One region of the Streptomyces winkii genome, then DNA from elsewhere that is predicted to be linked to it. Evidence: riboswitches for the same ligand, from Rfam matches in the RefSeq annotation. Region 1 holds a riboswitch; the other holds the start of a gene.

Region 1 (7,129 bases):
CTCCTCGACGGCCGCCTTGGCGTTGCGCACCGCGTCCTCGATGCGGTGCTTGCGCTCCTTGAGCTCGACCTCGGTGGCGGCACCGGCCTTGATGACGGCGACGCCGCCGGCCAGCTTCGCCAGACGCTCCTGGAGCTTCTCGCGGTCGTAGTCCGAGTCGGAGTTGTCGATCTCGGCGCGGATCTGCGCGACGCGGCCGGCGACCTGGTCGCTCTCGCCCGCACCGTCGACGATCGTCGTCTCGTCCTTGGTGATGACGACCTTGCGTGCGCGGCCCAGCAGTTCCAGACCGGCGTTCTCCAGCTTGAGGCCGACCTCCTCGGAGATGACGGTGCCGCCGGTGAGGATGGCGATGTCACCGAGCATGGCCTTGCGCCGGTCGCCGAAGCCCGGCGCCTTGACGGCGACGGACTTGAAGGTGCCGCGGATCTTGTTCACGACGAGCGTGGAGAGCGCTTCGCCCTCGACGTCCTCGGCGATGATCAGCAGCGGCTTGCCCGACTGCATGACCTTCTCCAGCAGCGGAAGGAGGTCCTTCACGTTGCTGACCTTGGAGTTGACGATGAGGATGTACGGGTCCTCGAGCTCCGCCTCCATGCGCTCCATGTCGGTGGCGAAGTACGCGGAGATGTAGCCCTTGTCGAAGCGCATGCCCTCGGTGAGCTCCAGCTCGAGCCCGAAGGTCTGCGACTCCTCGACGGTGATGACGCCTTCCTTGCCGACCTTGTCCATCGCCTCGGCGATGAGCTCGCCGATCTGCGGGTCGCCGGCGGAGATGGAGGCCGTGGAGGCGATCTGCTCCTTGGTCTCCACGTCCTTCGCCTGCTCCAGCAGGGCGGCGGAGACGGCCTCGGTCGCCCGCTCGATCCCGCGCTTGAGCGCCATCGGGTTGGCGCCCGCGGCGACGTTGCGCAGGCCCTCCCTGACGAGCGCCTGGGCGAGGACGGTCGCGGTCGTCGTGCCGTCACCGGCGACGTCGTCCGTCTTCTTGGCGACCTCCTTGACGAGCTCGGCGCCGATCTTCTCGTACTCGCCCTCGAGCTCGATCTCCTTGGCGATGGAGACACCGTCGTTGGTGATCGTGGGGGCGCCCCACTTCTTCTCCAGCACGACATTCCGGCCCTTCGGGCCGAGCGTGACCTTGACGGCGTCAGCGAGCTGGTTCATCCCGCGCTCGAGGCCGCGCCGCGCCTCCTCGTCGAACGCGATGATCTTGGCCATGTGAAGTGGTCCCTCCCGGACTGGGGATCCCCCTGAACAACCAGGGGACGGGTATACCGGACCGCGCTGGCGCCCGCGACGGACGGCCCGGAAGCCGCGTGGTTCCTTGCTCCACCCGGCGAACGAGCCTCACCGACCCGGTCCTTGACTGTCACTCTCACTCGTAGAGTGCTAACGCAATGATTAGCACTCGACCCCTGCGAGTGCAAGCGCCCTCAGGACATCACACGGGGCGGGGACGGACGCAAGCAGCGGCACCCGAAGAGGGCGACGGGGGGCTCACGGGGGAGGGGCGTCGACGCCGGGCAGCACAGACAGCACAGACCGGGCAGCACAGAGGGGCCGTACTCCTCTGTGGAGTACGGCCCCTCGTACGGCTGTTGTACGGCTGTTGTACGGCTGGTGCAGTTCTGCGCAGTGCTGCGGGTGCTCAGGCAGTCACACGGACCATGTCCGCCTGCGGCCCCTTCTGACCCTGCGAGATCTCGAACTCGACCCGCTGTCCTTCGTCCAGGGTGCGGTAGCCGTCCATCTGAATCGCGCTGTAGTGGACGAATACGTCCGCACCACCGTCGACCGCGATGAAGCCGTATCCCTTCTCCGCGTTGAACCACTTGACGGTGCCCTGAGCCATCCCTAACTCCCCTATTACTGGCCCTTGCACGAGCCCGCACTTCACGAACCCGGGTCAGACCTCACCTCCGGCGCGGCCCCCCGCAGGCATGCGGGGGCGTACGCCGGAACGCGTCGACCGCGGCTGAATGTATCTGTACGGACGCCCTCTGCAACAGGTCACGAAGACGAGAATTCTGAGCATCGAAACGGGGCCCAAAAGCCCGCAATCCCCGAGGAAGCGGGGCAAGCGAGGCCGGGCATAGCGCACCAACACGACAATTGCCGCCCCGATTCCGGGCACAACTTGTCGCGTTCTCATATGCTCCCGGCACGCGCCGGGTGACTCACTGGGGTGGGATTGTCCGCAACCCTATCGCGTCCCCACACGCGGAACCGCCCCCTCCGATTCTTCACGTTCTCCGGAGGAGGCGGTTCGACCGTAAGCGGACCCGAGCCGCACGCAAGGGGCCTTCACGGACCTCTCACGAGACAGCAGCAGGCCCGAGACCTCAGCAGCCGCCCGCGACCGCGGGAATGATCGAGACGCCCGCGCCGTCCGGGGTCGGGGTCTCCAGACCCTGCTCGAAGCGCACGTCGTCGTCGTTGACGTAGACGTTGACGAAGCGCCGCAGCTTGCCCGAGTCGTCCAGCACGCGCGCACCGATGCCGGTGTGGTTCTTCTCCAGATCGGCCAGCACCTCGGAGAGCGTCGCGCCCTCGGCGCTCACCTCCGCCTGCCCCCCGGTGTAGGTGCGCAGGATGGTCGGGATACGGACGTTCACGCTCATGATGCGAGACCAGCCTCTCGGAAGGAGTCCAGGGTGGGACGGATGACGGCGGTCGGCCCGGTGGTGGGAGCGACCGCGTCCAGGGTCTTCAGGCCGTCGCCCGTGTTGAGGACGACGGTGGTGAGGGTCGGGTCGAGCCTCCCCTCCTCGATCAGCTTCTTCGTGACGCCGACGGTGACCCCGCCCGCCGTCTCGGCGAAGATCCCCTCGGTCCGCGCCAGCAGCTTGATCGCATCGACGATCCGCGGGTCGTCGACATCCTCCACCGCGCCGCCCGTACGGCGCGCGATGTCCAGCACATACGGGCCGTCGGCCGGATTGCCGATGGCCAGCGACTTGGCGATGGTGTCCGGGCGGACGGGACGTACGACGTCGTGCCCGTCCTTGAAGGCGCGGGAGACCGGTGAGCAGCCCTCCGCCTGCGCGCCGAAGATCTTGTACGGCTTCTCCTCGACCAGGCCGAGCGCGATCAGCTCCTTCAGCCCCTTGTCGATCTTCGTGAGCTGCGAGCCGGACGCGATGGGGACCACGAGCTGATCGGGCAGGCGCCAGCCGAGCTGTTCGCAGATCTCGTACGCGAGGGTCTTGGAGCCCTCGGCGTAGTACGGGCGGAGGTTGACGTTGACGAAGCCCCAGCCCTCGCCCGCCGGGTCGCCGATCAGCTCGGAGCAGAACCGGTTCACGTCGTCGTAAGTGCCCTCGATGCCGACGAGTTCGCCCCCGTAGACCGCCGCCATGACGACCTTGCCCTGCTCCAGGTCGTGCGGGATGAACACGCACGAGCGCAGGCCGGCGCGGGCGGCGGCGGCGCCGACCGCGCCCGCGAGGTTGCCCGTCGAGGAGCAGGAGAGCGTGGTGAAGCCGAAGGCCCGGGCGGCCTCGACGGCAATGGCGACGACGCGGTCCTTGAAGGAGTGCGTCGGGTTGCCGGAGTCGTCCTTGATGTGCAGGGAGCCGGTGACGCCGAGCTCGCGCGCGAGCCGGTCCGCCTGGACGAGCTTGGTGAAGCCGGGGTTGATGTTGGGCTTCTCGGCCACGTCGGCCGGGACCGGCAGCAGCGGCGCGTACCGCCAGATGTTGTCCGGGCCGCCTTCGATGCGCCTGCGCAGGGCGTCGGCCCCTGAGGCACCGCCGCCGGGGAACTCGTACGCGATCTCCAGCGGCCCGAAACAGGCCTCACACGCGAAGACCGGGCCGAGCGGGGTGCGCTCGCCGCATTCGCGACAGGAGAGCGCGGCGGCGGGGCCGAGTGTGCCGGCTCCGGCGCCGAGCGGATCGACGGTGGTGCTGGCGGCAGCTTGAACAGCCATGATTCGGCGAGGCCCTTTCTCCTCATCTTCCCCGTGACGTATCTCGCCACGAGACGGAATTGGCACCTTCCCGAGCCGGGAGCCTCGCGCATGTCATGTCGCTGGGTGCGAGACCGGCCGGAGGGTTGCCGGGGCTTCAACGGGCCGTTCCCTCTGCCCCTCTGGATGAGCGGTGTGAAGTTGTCGCGGACGGCCTTCGACGGCCGGGCCGGACCCGGCATGCGATCGCCTTCCACGTTGTTCAAGACTGTAACCGACAGGCCTGCCCGTTGAGACAGGCGTCCGTACCGCGAGATGGATCACAGGGAGTGGCTGCGTGCTGGAGGAAGTCGAGCAGTGGCTGGAGCGCCGGTCCTTCTCGTGCGCCGACCGTCCCCTCAGCCGGCTGCTCGCGGCCAAGCGGGCCACGGGCGCGAGAGTCGCCGTCGTACTGCCCGCGCTGAACGAGGAGCGGACCGTCGGCGGGATCGTCTCGGTGATCCGGCGCGAGCTGATGGAGTCGGCGGCCGGCGCCTCCACCGCGCTCGTGGACGAGCTGGTGGTGCTGGACTCCGGCTCGACCGACGCTACGGCCGCGGTCGCCGCGGGCGCGGGCGCCAAGGTCGTCCACCGCGACGAGGTGCTGCCACGGCTGCCCGCGCTGCCGGGCAAGGGCGAGGTGCTGTGGCGGTCGCTGCTGGCGACGAGCTCCGACATCGTCTGCTTCGTCGACGCCGACCTGGAGGACTTCTCCGCCGACTTCGTCTCGGGCGTCGTCGGCCCGCTGCTCACCGATCCGCAGCTGCGGCTGGTCAAGGCGATGTACGACCGGCCGTTCGGCGACGATCCGGCCGGTGGCGGCCGGGTCACGGAACTCGTCGCGCGGCCGCTGCTCAACCTCCACTGGCCGCGCCTCGCGGGCTTCGTACAGCCGCTCGGCGGCGAGTACGCGGCGCGCCGCACGCTGCTGGAGCAGCTGCCCTTCCCCGTCGGCTACGGCGTCGAACTCGGCCTGCTCATCGACTCGTTGCACACGGCGGGCCTCGACGCGCTCGCCCAGGTCGACGTCGGCGTGCGGCGCCACCGGCACCAGGACGGGCAGGCGCTGGGCCGCATGGCGGCGGCCATCCACCACACCGCGCAGCTCCGCCTGGCGCGGGGCGGACGCCTGGCCCGTCCGGCGCTCGTACGTCCCACGCTCACGCAGTTCGAGCGGGAGGCGTCGGCCCCGGGCGGGTTCGCGCCGCGCAGCCACGCGGTGGACACGGTGGAGCGTCCGCCGATGCGGGAGATCGAGGAGTACGCGGAGCGCCGGGCGGCGTAGATCTTCTGGGCGCGCCTGGGACCGGGCCGGGCGGCGCACGCTCCGTCTCGCCAACTCCCGCCTCGCGCGAGGATCTTGGCGTCCGGGATGTCCGGGGCACCCCGCCCCGCCTCGCGCGGCGCGGGGGACGAGGGCGTGAGGCGGAACGGAGGTCCCCGGTCCCGGAGCACGGGCGTACCGGCCCTGCCGACACCGGCTCCGGCGCGCCGCCGGGCGCGAGGCGCGTCACGTTTGCGTGGATCGGGGCGCGGCTAAGCTCGGGCCATGGTCGTCGAACGCGCTTCCCAGCAGGCCCAGGCGGACGTACTGGTCGCGTCGAACAGGGGTCCCGTCTCCTACTCGGTCTCCGGAGGAGGCTCGCTCTCCGCGAAGCGCGGGGGCGGCGGCCTCGTCTCGGGGCTCTCGGCCATCGCGCACGGGGCCTCCCCGGCGCAGGCAGGGGAGGGCTCCGGCGGTGCCCCGTCCAGCCGTGGCGAAGCGGTCTGGGTGTGCGCGGCCCTCGGCGACGGCGACCGCGAGGCCGTGCGCCGCACGGGCGGGCGGCTGAACAGGGAGGACACCGGCGGCCAGTCCGTACGGATGCTGGACATCCCCGAGGAGGTCTTCGCCGACGCCTACAACGGCATCGCCAACTCCGTGCTCTGGTTCGTCCATCACATGCTCTACCAGACGCCCCTGGAGCCGTCCTTCGACGCGGAGTTCGAGCGGCAGTGGGCGTCGTACGAGCGCTACAACGCGGCCTTCGCGGACGCCCTCGCCGAGGACGCCGCCGAGGGTGCGACCGTGCTTGTGCAGGACTACCACCTGACGCTGGTGCCCGGGATGCTCCGCGAGCGCCGCCCCGATCTGCGCATCGGGCACTTCTCGCACACGCCGTGGGCGCCGCCGGACTACTACCGGATGCTGCCCGACGCCGTCGCGGAGCAGGTCCTCCGCGGAATGCTGGGCGCCGACCGCGCCGCGTTCCTCACCCGCCGCTGGGCGCGGGGCTTCGCGGACTGCTGCGTCGCCGTGCTGGGCGCCGCCGTCGCCGAGGACGAGTCGACGGGCGAGCTGGAGATCGAGCTCGACGGCCGCCGGACGCGCCTCGGCGTCCACGGACTGGGCGCGGACGCGGAGTTCCTCCGGGAGCGGGCCGGGCGTGAGGACGTCGAGGAGCGAATCGCCCTGCTGCGCGAGGAGATCGGCAGCGACGAGGACGGGCGGCCGCGCCGCACGGTCGTACGGGTCGACCGCACCGAGCTCTCCAAGAACATCGTCCGCGGGCTGCACGCGTACGGCCGTCTGCTCGCCGACCGTCCCGAGTGGCGCGGGCGCGTCGTGCACCTCGCCCTCGCCTACCCCTCCCGGCAGGACCTGGCGGTCTACCGCGACTACATGAGCGAGGTCTCGCGCGTCGCCGCCGAGATCAACTCCACATACGGGACGGAGAGTTGGACGCCGGTCGTGCTCTTCCTCAAGGACGACTTCGCGCGCTCGCTCGCGGCGTACCGGCTGGCGGACGTCGCGCTGGTCAATCCGATCCGGGACGGCATGAACCTCGTCGCCAAGGAGATCCCGGTCGTCTCCGACGACGGCTGCGCGCTGGTCCTCTCGCGGGAGGCGGGCGCGTACGCGGAGCTGGGCAGCGACGCGTTCGTGGTCAATCCGTACGACGTCGCGGACACGGCCCGCGCGCTCCACGAGGCGCTGAGCATGGACCACGGCCGGCGCGCGGAGCACACCAAGCACCTGGCGACGGCAGCCACGGCAACCCCTCCGACACGCTGGTTCCTCGACCAACTCCACGCGCTGCGCGCGGAGTAGGCGCGCTGCGCGCCCCGGGGTACGGCTTGTGCGGCGGCGGCTCCGCCTTCCCCGGCTTCGCCGGGCGGGCTCCGCAGCCAACAGCC
Region 2 (7,129 bases), on a different contig from region 1:
GTTCCTTGCGCAGGGACTCCAGTTCGCCGCGTCCGCGCTCGGCGTCCGTACGGGCGGCGGTGCGCGCGTCCGCCAGTTCGGCGCGGAGCCGGGCCAGTTCGCGCTGCGCCTGGTCACCGGCGCGCTCGGCCTGTGCGCGCTGGGCCTCTTCGCCGGCCGCGGCCACGAGCTTCGGCCAGTCCACGGGACGCAGTACGTACGCCACAGCCGCCACGTCGACGGGGTCGGCCGCGGGCGGGGGCGTGCCCGAGGTGAGCGCCTCGGTGAGTTCGGGGAATCGTTCGCGCAGCTGCTCGGCGATGCGCTCGCGGAAGGCGGGCTCACCCTCCAGCGCGGCGGCCATCGCGTTGGCGCCGAACTTGATGCGGCGCTGCGGGGTGAAGCGCGCGTACTGACGCAGCAGTGCGGGGAGTTCGCCGACGGTCAGGCCGCCGAGCGCGTCCCCTGTGAGGGCCACCACGCGGCGGCGCACCTTCTCGGGCAGCGGCCTGTCGAACGGCTCGGCTTCCTCGGAGCGCGGCGGACCGGCGGGCCCGGGCTCGCCACCGCCCTCACCGGGAACCGGCTCTGTGCCCGGCTCCGGCTGCGGCTCGGCGCCCGGTGCCGACGGCTCGCGCCCGGAGCCGCCGGCAGTACCATCCACCACCGTTCACACCTGCCGTTTCTCAGACCTGAGCGCCCGGCCGGTCCACGAGCTCGACCTGGTCGGCGGCGTCGCACCACCGGCAGCGCACGGATTCGATGCTCTCACTGAGCACCTCCTGCTCCTCGATCCGCGGCTCACCGGCCAGGTCCAGGTGGACGTACTCGACGACCTTGCTGGAGCGCGTCACGTCGAAGCGCGTCAGATTGCCGCAGAGCGTGCAGCGCCACCGGGTTCCGGCAGTGGGCTTGGGGACCGTCATGGTCTCGACCTCATTCCTTCGAGCGTTCACGGGCTTCGGGGCGGTGCGACCGCGTGTGCGCGCGGTAACCGGACGGAAGCGCAGCATCGCCTGCCGTAACCCTAAGACCTGCCGCACACCGCTTGTCCCGAGGAGCCTGCCCAGTGGCCGAGCTGTCATGAACCGCACCGAGCCGAAGCTTCCCGTTGTGACCTGTGCGCTCATCCTCCTGTGCACCGTGATCTTCCTCACCGGCCCGGCCTCGGGCTTCCTGCCGGGTTACGGCACCGGCTCCGCGCTGCACCGCGCGCAGGCCGCGTACTTCCACCACTGGGGCGTCGTCCCGCGCACCATGTGGAGCGGCGCCGTGCGTCCGTTCCTCACGCCGCTGACCGCGCTCTTCCTGCACGCGGGCTGGCTGCACCTGGTGGGCAACGTGCTGTTTCTCCACGTGTTCGGCGGCCCGGTCGAGACGCGCATGGGCCGCCTCCGCTTCGCCGTCCTCTACGTGAGCGTCGGCTACATCGCCATGCTCTGCTACGCGGCGGCGCACCACCAGTCGGCGGAGACCCTGGTCGGGGCGTCCGGCGCGGTATCCGCCGTGCTGGGCGCGTTCCTCTATCTCCATCCCACGGCACGGGTCACGAGCCTCTTCCCGTTCCTGTACTTCGCGCCGCTGCGCTTCCCGGCCTGGCTGGTGCTGATCTTCTGGCTCGTCCTCCAGTGGATCGCGGCGCGTGGCGACTCCGACGGGCCGGGCGTGGCCTACCTCGCCCATGTGGCCGGATTCACGCTCGGCTTCCTCTACGCCTGGGCGCGTTTCCGCCGTTTCCGTACGGCTACAGTGGGCACGCCCGCTCCGGCGACCCAGGGAGAGTCGACACCGTGATCACCTCGATCGTGCTCATCAAGACCAGCACCGAACGCATCCCGGAGATCGCCGAGCAGATCGCGGCGCTCGAGGGCGTCAGCGAGGTCTACTCGGTCACGGGTGCGCACGATCTGATCGCGATGGTGCGGGTGGCGCGGCACGACGACCTGGCGGACGTCATCCCCGGCCGGATCAGCAAGGTGCCCGGGGTGCTCTCCACCGAGACCCACATCGCCTTCCGCACCTACTCGCAGCACGATCTGGAGTCGGCGTTCGCGATCGGCCTGGACGCCTGACAGAGAGGCCCGGCCCGTGCCGGGCTCCTCCCCGGCAGCCGGGCCGATTCCCGCCTCGCCGCTCCGCTCGGGCCTCGGGCCGCTCGGGTCAGGGGGTGAGCGCGGGCGCGGCGGAGCCCGTGAACCCTCCGGGTTCCGGTACGCAGCGCCCGTCCTCCGTGCGGTAGCGCCACCGCGCGCCGTCGCGGACCAGTTCGCGAACAGCCCGCAGGAACCTCTCCACGTGCTCGTCGGGCGTGCCCGCGCCGATGCTCACCCGTACGGCGTTCAGCGACCGGCCTTCGGGGGCGCCGCACTCGCCCGCGGCCTCGCCGCCGTCTCCGAGCAGGGCGCCGACCAGAGGGTGGGCGCAGAAGAGGCCGTCCCGTACGCCGATGCCGTACTCGGCGGAGAGGGCCGCGGCCAGGTGCGAGCTGTTCCAGCCCTCGACGACGAAGGAGACGACGCCGACCCTGGCTTCGGCTTCGGCTTCGGCATCGGCTTCGGCAGCGGCAGCGGCCTCGGCCTCGGTAGCGTCCGTGCCGCCGTCCGTACCGAAGAGCGAGAGCACCTTCACCTCCGGCACCTCCCTCAGCCCCGCCAGCAGCCTCCCGGTCAACGCCCCCTCGCGAGCGGCCAGTTCGGGGAACCCCGCACCGGTGAGCGCGCGGCAGGCCGAGGCGATCGCGTACGCGCCGATCACGTTCGGCGATCCGGCCTCGTGCCGCGCCGGTCCGGTCTGCCACTCCACCGCCACACCGCCGTCCGCGTCCCGTGCGACCTTGCGGCTGGCGCCGCCGCCCGCCAGATAGGGCTCGGCCGCGCGCAGCCAGTCGGTGCGCCCCGCCAGCACGCCCGCCCCGAAGGGGGCGTACAGCTTGTGCCCGGAGAACGCGACCCAGTCGACGTCCAGTTCACCGATGTGCACGGGCCGGTGCGGGGCGAGCTGCGCCGCGTCCAGCACGATGCGGGCGCCGTGCCGGTGCGCCGCGGCGGCGAGCCGGCGTACGGGCCAGATCTCGCCCGTGACGTTCGACGCCCCTGTCACGCACACCAGTTTCGGGCCGTCGGGCGCCGCGCTCAGCGCGCTCTCCAGAGTCTCGACGGCCTGCCGCGGTGAGCGCGGCGCGTCCAGGAAGACGGTCGTCGTACCGGCGCCGCGCCACGGCAGCAGCGACGCGTGGTGTTCCGTCTCGAAGACGAACACGCGCGTGCCCTCCGGCAGCGCCGACGCCAGCAGGTTGAGGGAGTCGGTCGTGGAACGGGTGAAGACGACCTCGTCCGTCTCGCGGCAGCCGAGGAAGCGCGCAACGGTGACCCTGCTGCGCTCGAAGAGCGCGGTCGAGTGCTGCGAGAGGTAGCCGGCGCCGCGGTGCACGCTGCCGTAGTACGGGGCGTAGGAGGCGACGTCCTCCCACACGCTGCGCAGTACGGGCGCGCTCGCCGCGTAGTCCAGTGCGGCGTACGGGAGTTCACCACCCGTCACGAGCGGCGCGCGCACGTCCAGGCCCAGCACCGGCAGCGGCCCGGGGACGGCAGGGACGGTAGGGACGGCAGCGGGCACAGCGGGCACAGCGGCTGGAACGGCGGCCGAACAGCCCTCGGAGACGGACTCGTCGGCGGGCTCGGACACGGACTCATAGGCGCGCTCGGAGACGGGCCCGGAACGGCCGGCGGCGGACGTGACGAGCAGGCTCATGCGATGACTCCCTCGATACCGGGGACCCCCGGCCATACCGGCCGCCCCGGCAGGTTGGGGCCTCCCCGCCGGAGGCAGGGTGAGAGGGATCCGTGCTTGCCGCACGACCCTGCTGTCGAGCGGCCCGGTCATCACCCGGGGCACCCCACCACGGAAGGAGGGTTGCCGGACAGCGGGCCGGGGCCTTGATCGCTGTCGCTCGTGACCTGGCGGGGAGTATGGCACACGGTTCCGGCGGCGCCGGCCGCCGTCCGTATCCCGGACAGGCCTCCCGGACAGGCATCCCGGACAAGCACAGCCCGGGGCCCGGGGAGCGTGCCCCACGAGGGAGCACGGCGGCCGGCCGGCGCGGCCGGTGTCACATATGGCTGGCCGCCACCCAGCGCTCCAGCGCCGCACGCGCGGCGCCGCTGTCGACGGCCTCGGCGGCCCGGTCCATCGCCGCGCGGATCTGCTCGGCCAGCGGGGCGTCGCGCGGTTCGAGAGCGACGAGAGCGGCCGCCGCGTTGAGCAGCACGGCGTCCCGCACCGGACCGCCCTCACCCTCCAGCAGGCGACGGGCCACATCGGCGTTATAGGCGGCGTCGGCGCCCCGCAGCGCCTCGACGGGCACGATGTCGAGCCCGACGTCACGCGGGTCGAAGGACTCCTGCCGCACCGCCCCGTCGCGTACGACCCACACCGTGGAGGTGGCGGTCGTCGTCAGCTCGTCCAGCCCGTCGTCGCCGCGGAAGACGAGTGCCGAGGAGCCCCGTTCGGCCAGCACGCCCGCCATGATGGGCGCCATGCGGGCGTTGGCGACGCCCGTCGCCTGCGCCTGCACCCGGGCCGGGTTCGTGAGCGGGCCGAGGAAGTTGAACGAGGTGGGGATGCCCAGCTCGCCCCGCGCGTTGGCCACATGACGCAGCGACGGGTGGAACTTCACCGCGAAGCAGAAGGTGATCCCGGCCTCCGAGGCCACCTCGGCGACGCGCTGCGGGCTCAACTCCAGGTTGACGCCCAGCTTTTCCAGTACGTCCGTGGCGCCGCTCGCACTCGACGCCGCGCGGTTGCCGTGCTTGACGACCTTCGCGCCGCACCCGGCGACGACGATCGCGGACATCGTGGAGATGTTGACCGTACGGGCCCTGTCGCCGCCCGTGCCGACGATGTCGACCGTCGGGCCGGGCACCTCGATCACGTTCGCGTGCGCGTACATCGCCCGTACGAGACCGGTGATCTCCCCGACCGTCTCGCCCTTGGCGCGCAGCGCCACCGCGAAGCCGGCGATCTGGGCGTCGGTCGCCTCGCCGCTCATGATGTGGTCCATCGCCCACGCCGTGGCGTCGGCGCTCAGGTCCTCGCCGGCGAGCAGCGACGTCAGTACGTCGGGCCAGGTGTGCGGACCCCCAGAAGGAGAGCCGGCAGACGGAACGGCGCTCATGATCCCTCCTGAGGTCGTCGGTTCGGCGCTGAGCCCTCGCGCCGGCGTCCCTGCCGGAGCGGCGGCGCGCCAGGAGACGGCCGCGGGAGGACGGCGTGGTGGCGGCGGGCCTCCGGGCCCGGCCAGCCACCACCCTAGCGGCACACGCACCGCCCGGGACACGCGTATTCCTGCGGGTCGGGACGATCGGCCCCGGGCGCCCCCGCGGACGTACGAAGGGCCGGGCTCCCGCTCGGGAAGCCCGGCCCTCGTACGTGGCGTACTCGGCCCGCTGCGGCGCCGCCGCGGCGGCTCAGTGGTGCCCGTGGCCGCTCGTGAGCTCCTTGTACTCGTCGGCGGTCGGCTTGGGGATCTGCGCCTGCTCGCCGTAGTAGCCCTTGGAGAGGCGGGCGCGCAGTTTCTGCCCCCGGCCGACCTTCCGCCGGACGCCGTTCTCGTCGACCTCCGGGCCGGCCTCGTACGGCTTGTGCTGCACGTGCGAGGTGAGCGTGTGCAGCTGCTCCTGCGAGAGCTGCTCGTGCACCTCGATGAACTCGCCGTGCGGGAGCCGCTTGATGATGCCGGACTCGCGCCCGTGCAGCACTTTCTCCCTGTCCCGTCGTTGCAGGCCCAGACAGGCCCGCCTGGTGACGAAGAAGACGATCACCGGCACCACGAAGAAGGCGATCCGCACGAACCATGTGATCGAGTTGATCGACAGGTCGAAGTGCGTGGCCACCAGGTCGTTGCCGCCGCCGATCAGCATCACCGTGTACCAGGCGATCCAGGCCGCGCCGAAGCCCGTACGGGTGGGCGCGTTCCGCGGGCGGTCGGCGATGTGATGCTCACGTTTGTCGCCCGTCACCCACGACTCGATGAAGGGATAGACGGCGATCGCCGCGAGCACCAGTGGGAAGACCATGAGCGGGATGAACACGCCCATCACAAGCGTGTGCCCCCACAAGTGGATCTCCCAGCCGGGCATGATGCGGATCAGCCCCTCCGAGAAGCCCATGTACCAGTCGGGCTGCGCGTTGGTCGACACCTGATCCGGCCGGTACGGGCCCAGCGCCCAGATCGGGTTGACGGTGAAGGTCGCCGCGATGACGGAGATCACGCCGAAGACGAGGAAGAAGAAGCCACCCGCCTTGGCCATGTAGACCGGAAGCAGCGGCATGCCGACGACGTTCTTGTTCGTACGGCCGGGCCCGGCGAACTGGGTGTGCTTGTGGTAGAAGACCAGGATCAGGTGCGCCACCAGCAGCCCCAGCATGATCCCCGGCAGCAGCAGCACGTGGATCGAGAAGAACCGCGCGACGAAGTCGTGCCCCGGGAACTCCCCGCCGAAGAGGAACATCGACATGTACGTGCCGATGATCGGCATGGAGAGGATCGCGCCCTCCATGAACCGCACGCCGGTGCCGGAGAGCAGGTCGTCCGGCAGCGAGTAGCCGGTGAAGCCGGTGAACATGCCCAGCACGAACAGCAGGAAGCCGAACAGCCAGTTGATCTCGCGCGGCTTGCGGAAGGCGCCGGTGAAGAAGACGCGCATCATGTGCACGAACATCGCGCCGAGGAAGATCAGCGCCGCCCAGTGGTGGATCTGCCGCACGAGCAGGCCGCCGCGTACGTCGAAGCTGATGTCCAGCGTGGAGGCGAAGGCCTCCGACATGCGCACGCCCTGCATCGGCACGTAACTGCCGTGGTACTCCACCTCGTTCATCGACGGGTGGAAGAACAGCGTCAGATAGACGCCGGTCAGGATGATGATGATGAAGCTGTAGAGCGCGACCTCACCCAGCATGAAGGACCAGTGGTCCGGGAAGATCTTGCGCATGTTGGCCTTGGCCAGGGTGTAGATGCCCAGGCGGCCGTCGGCCCAGTCCGCGACCCGCTCGCCGGCGGGTGCCTTGCGCTTCGGGGCGGTGGTCTCGGTTGCTGTACTCATGCTCGACGCTCCCAGTAGGCCGGGCCCACGGGTTCCGCGAAGTCGCCCTG

Evidence for each region. Region 1 has a riboswitch for S-adenosylmethionine ahead of thrC (threonine synthase). Riboswitches for the same ligand answer to the same signal wherever they lie in the genome.
Region 2: it holds a riboswitch for S-adenosylmethionine, as region 1 does, so the genes downstream of both, QQM67_RS06845 (aminotransferase class V-fold PLP-dependent enzyme) here and thrC (threonine synthase) in region 1, are expected to answer to the same signal.

Annotation. Positions count from the first base shown of each region.
Region 1 covers NZ_JASTTH010000005.1:577,097-584,225, forward strand. Annotated here, with positions in the region: gene groL (chaperonin GroEL) at 1-1,221, opposite strand, end outside; gene QQM67_RS18180 (cold-shock protein) at 1,652-1,855, opposite strand; gene QQM67_RS18185 (MoaD/ThiS family protein) at 2,346-2,624, opposite strand; gene thrC (threonine synthase) at 2,621-3,934, opposite strand; SAM riboswitch class I at 3,954-4,106, opposite strand; gene QQM67_RS18195 (glucosyl-3-phosphoglycerate synthase) at 4,251-5,237, shown strand; gene QQM67_RS18200 (alpha,alpha-trehalose-phosphate synthase (UDP-forming)) at 5,502-7,043, shown strand.
Region 2 covers NZ_JASTTH010000002.1:578,719-585,847, reverse strand. Annotated here, with positions in the region: gene QQM67_RS06865 (NYN domain-containing protein) at 1-472, opposite strand, end outside; gene QQM67_RS06860 (hypothetical protein) at 666-905, opposite strand; gene QQM67_RS06855 (rhomboid family intramembrane serine protease) at 1,063-1,773, shown strand; gene QQM67_RS06850 (Lrp/AsnC family transcriptional regulator) at 1,770-2,051, shown strand; gene QQM67_RS06845 (aminotransferase class V-fold PLP-dependent enzyme) at 2,140-3,729, opposite strand; SAM riboswitch class IV at 3,817-3,936, opposite strand; gene trpD (anthranilate phosphoribosyltransferase) at 4,088-5,152, opposite strand; gene qcrB (cytochrome bc1 complex cytochrome b subunit) at 5,445-7,079, opposite strand; gene qcrA (cytochrome bc1 complex Rieske iron-sulfur subunit) at 7,076-7,129, opposite strand, start outside.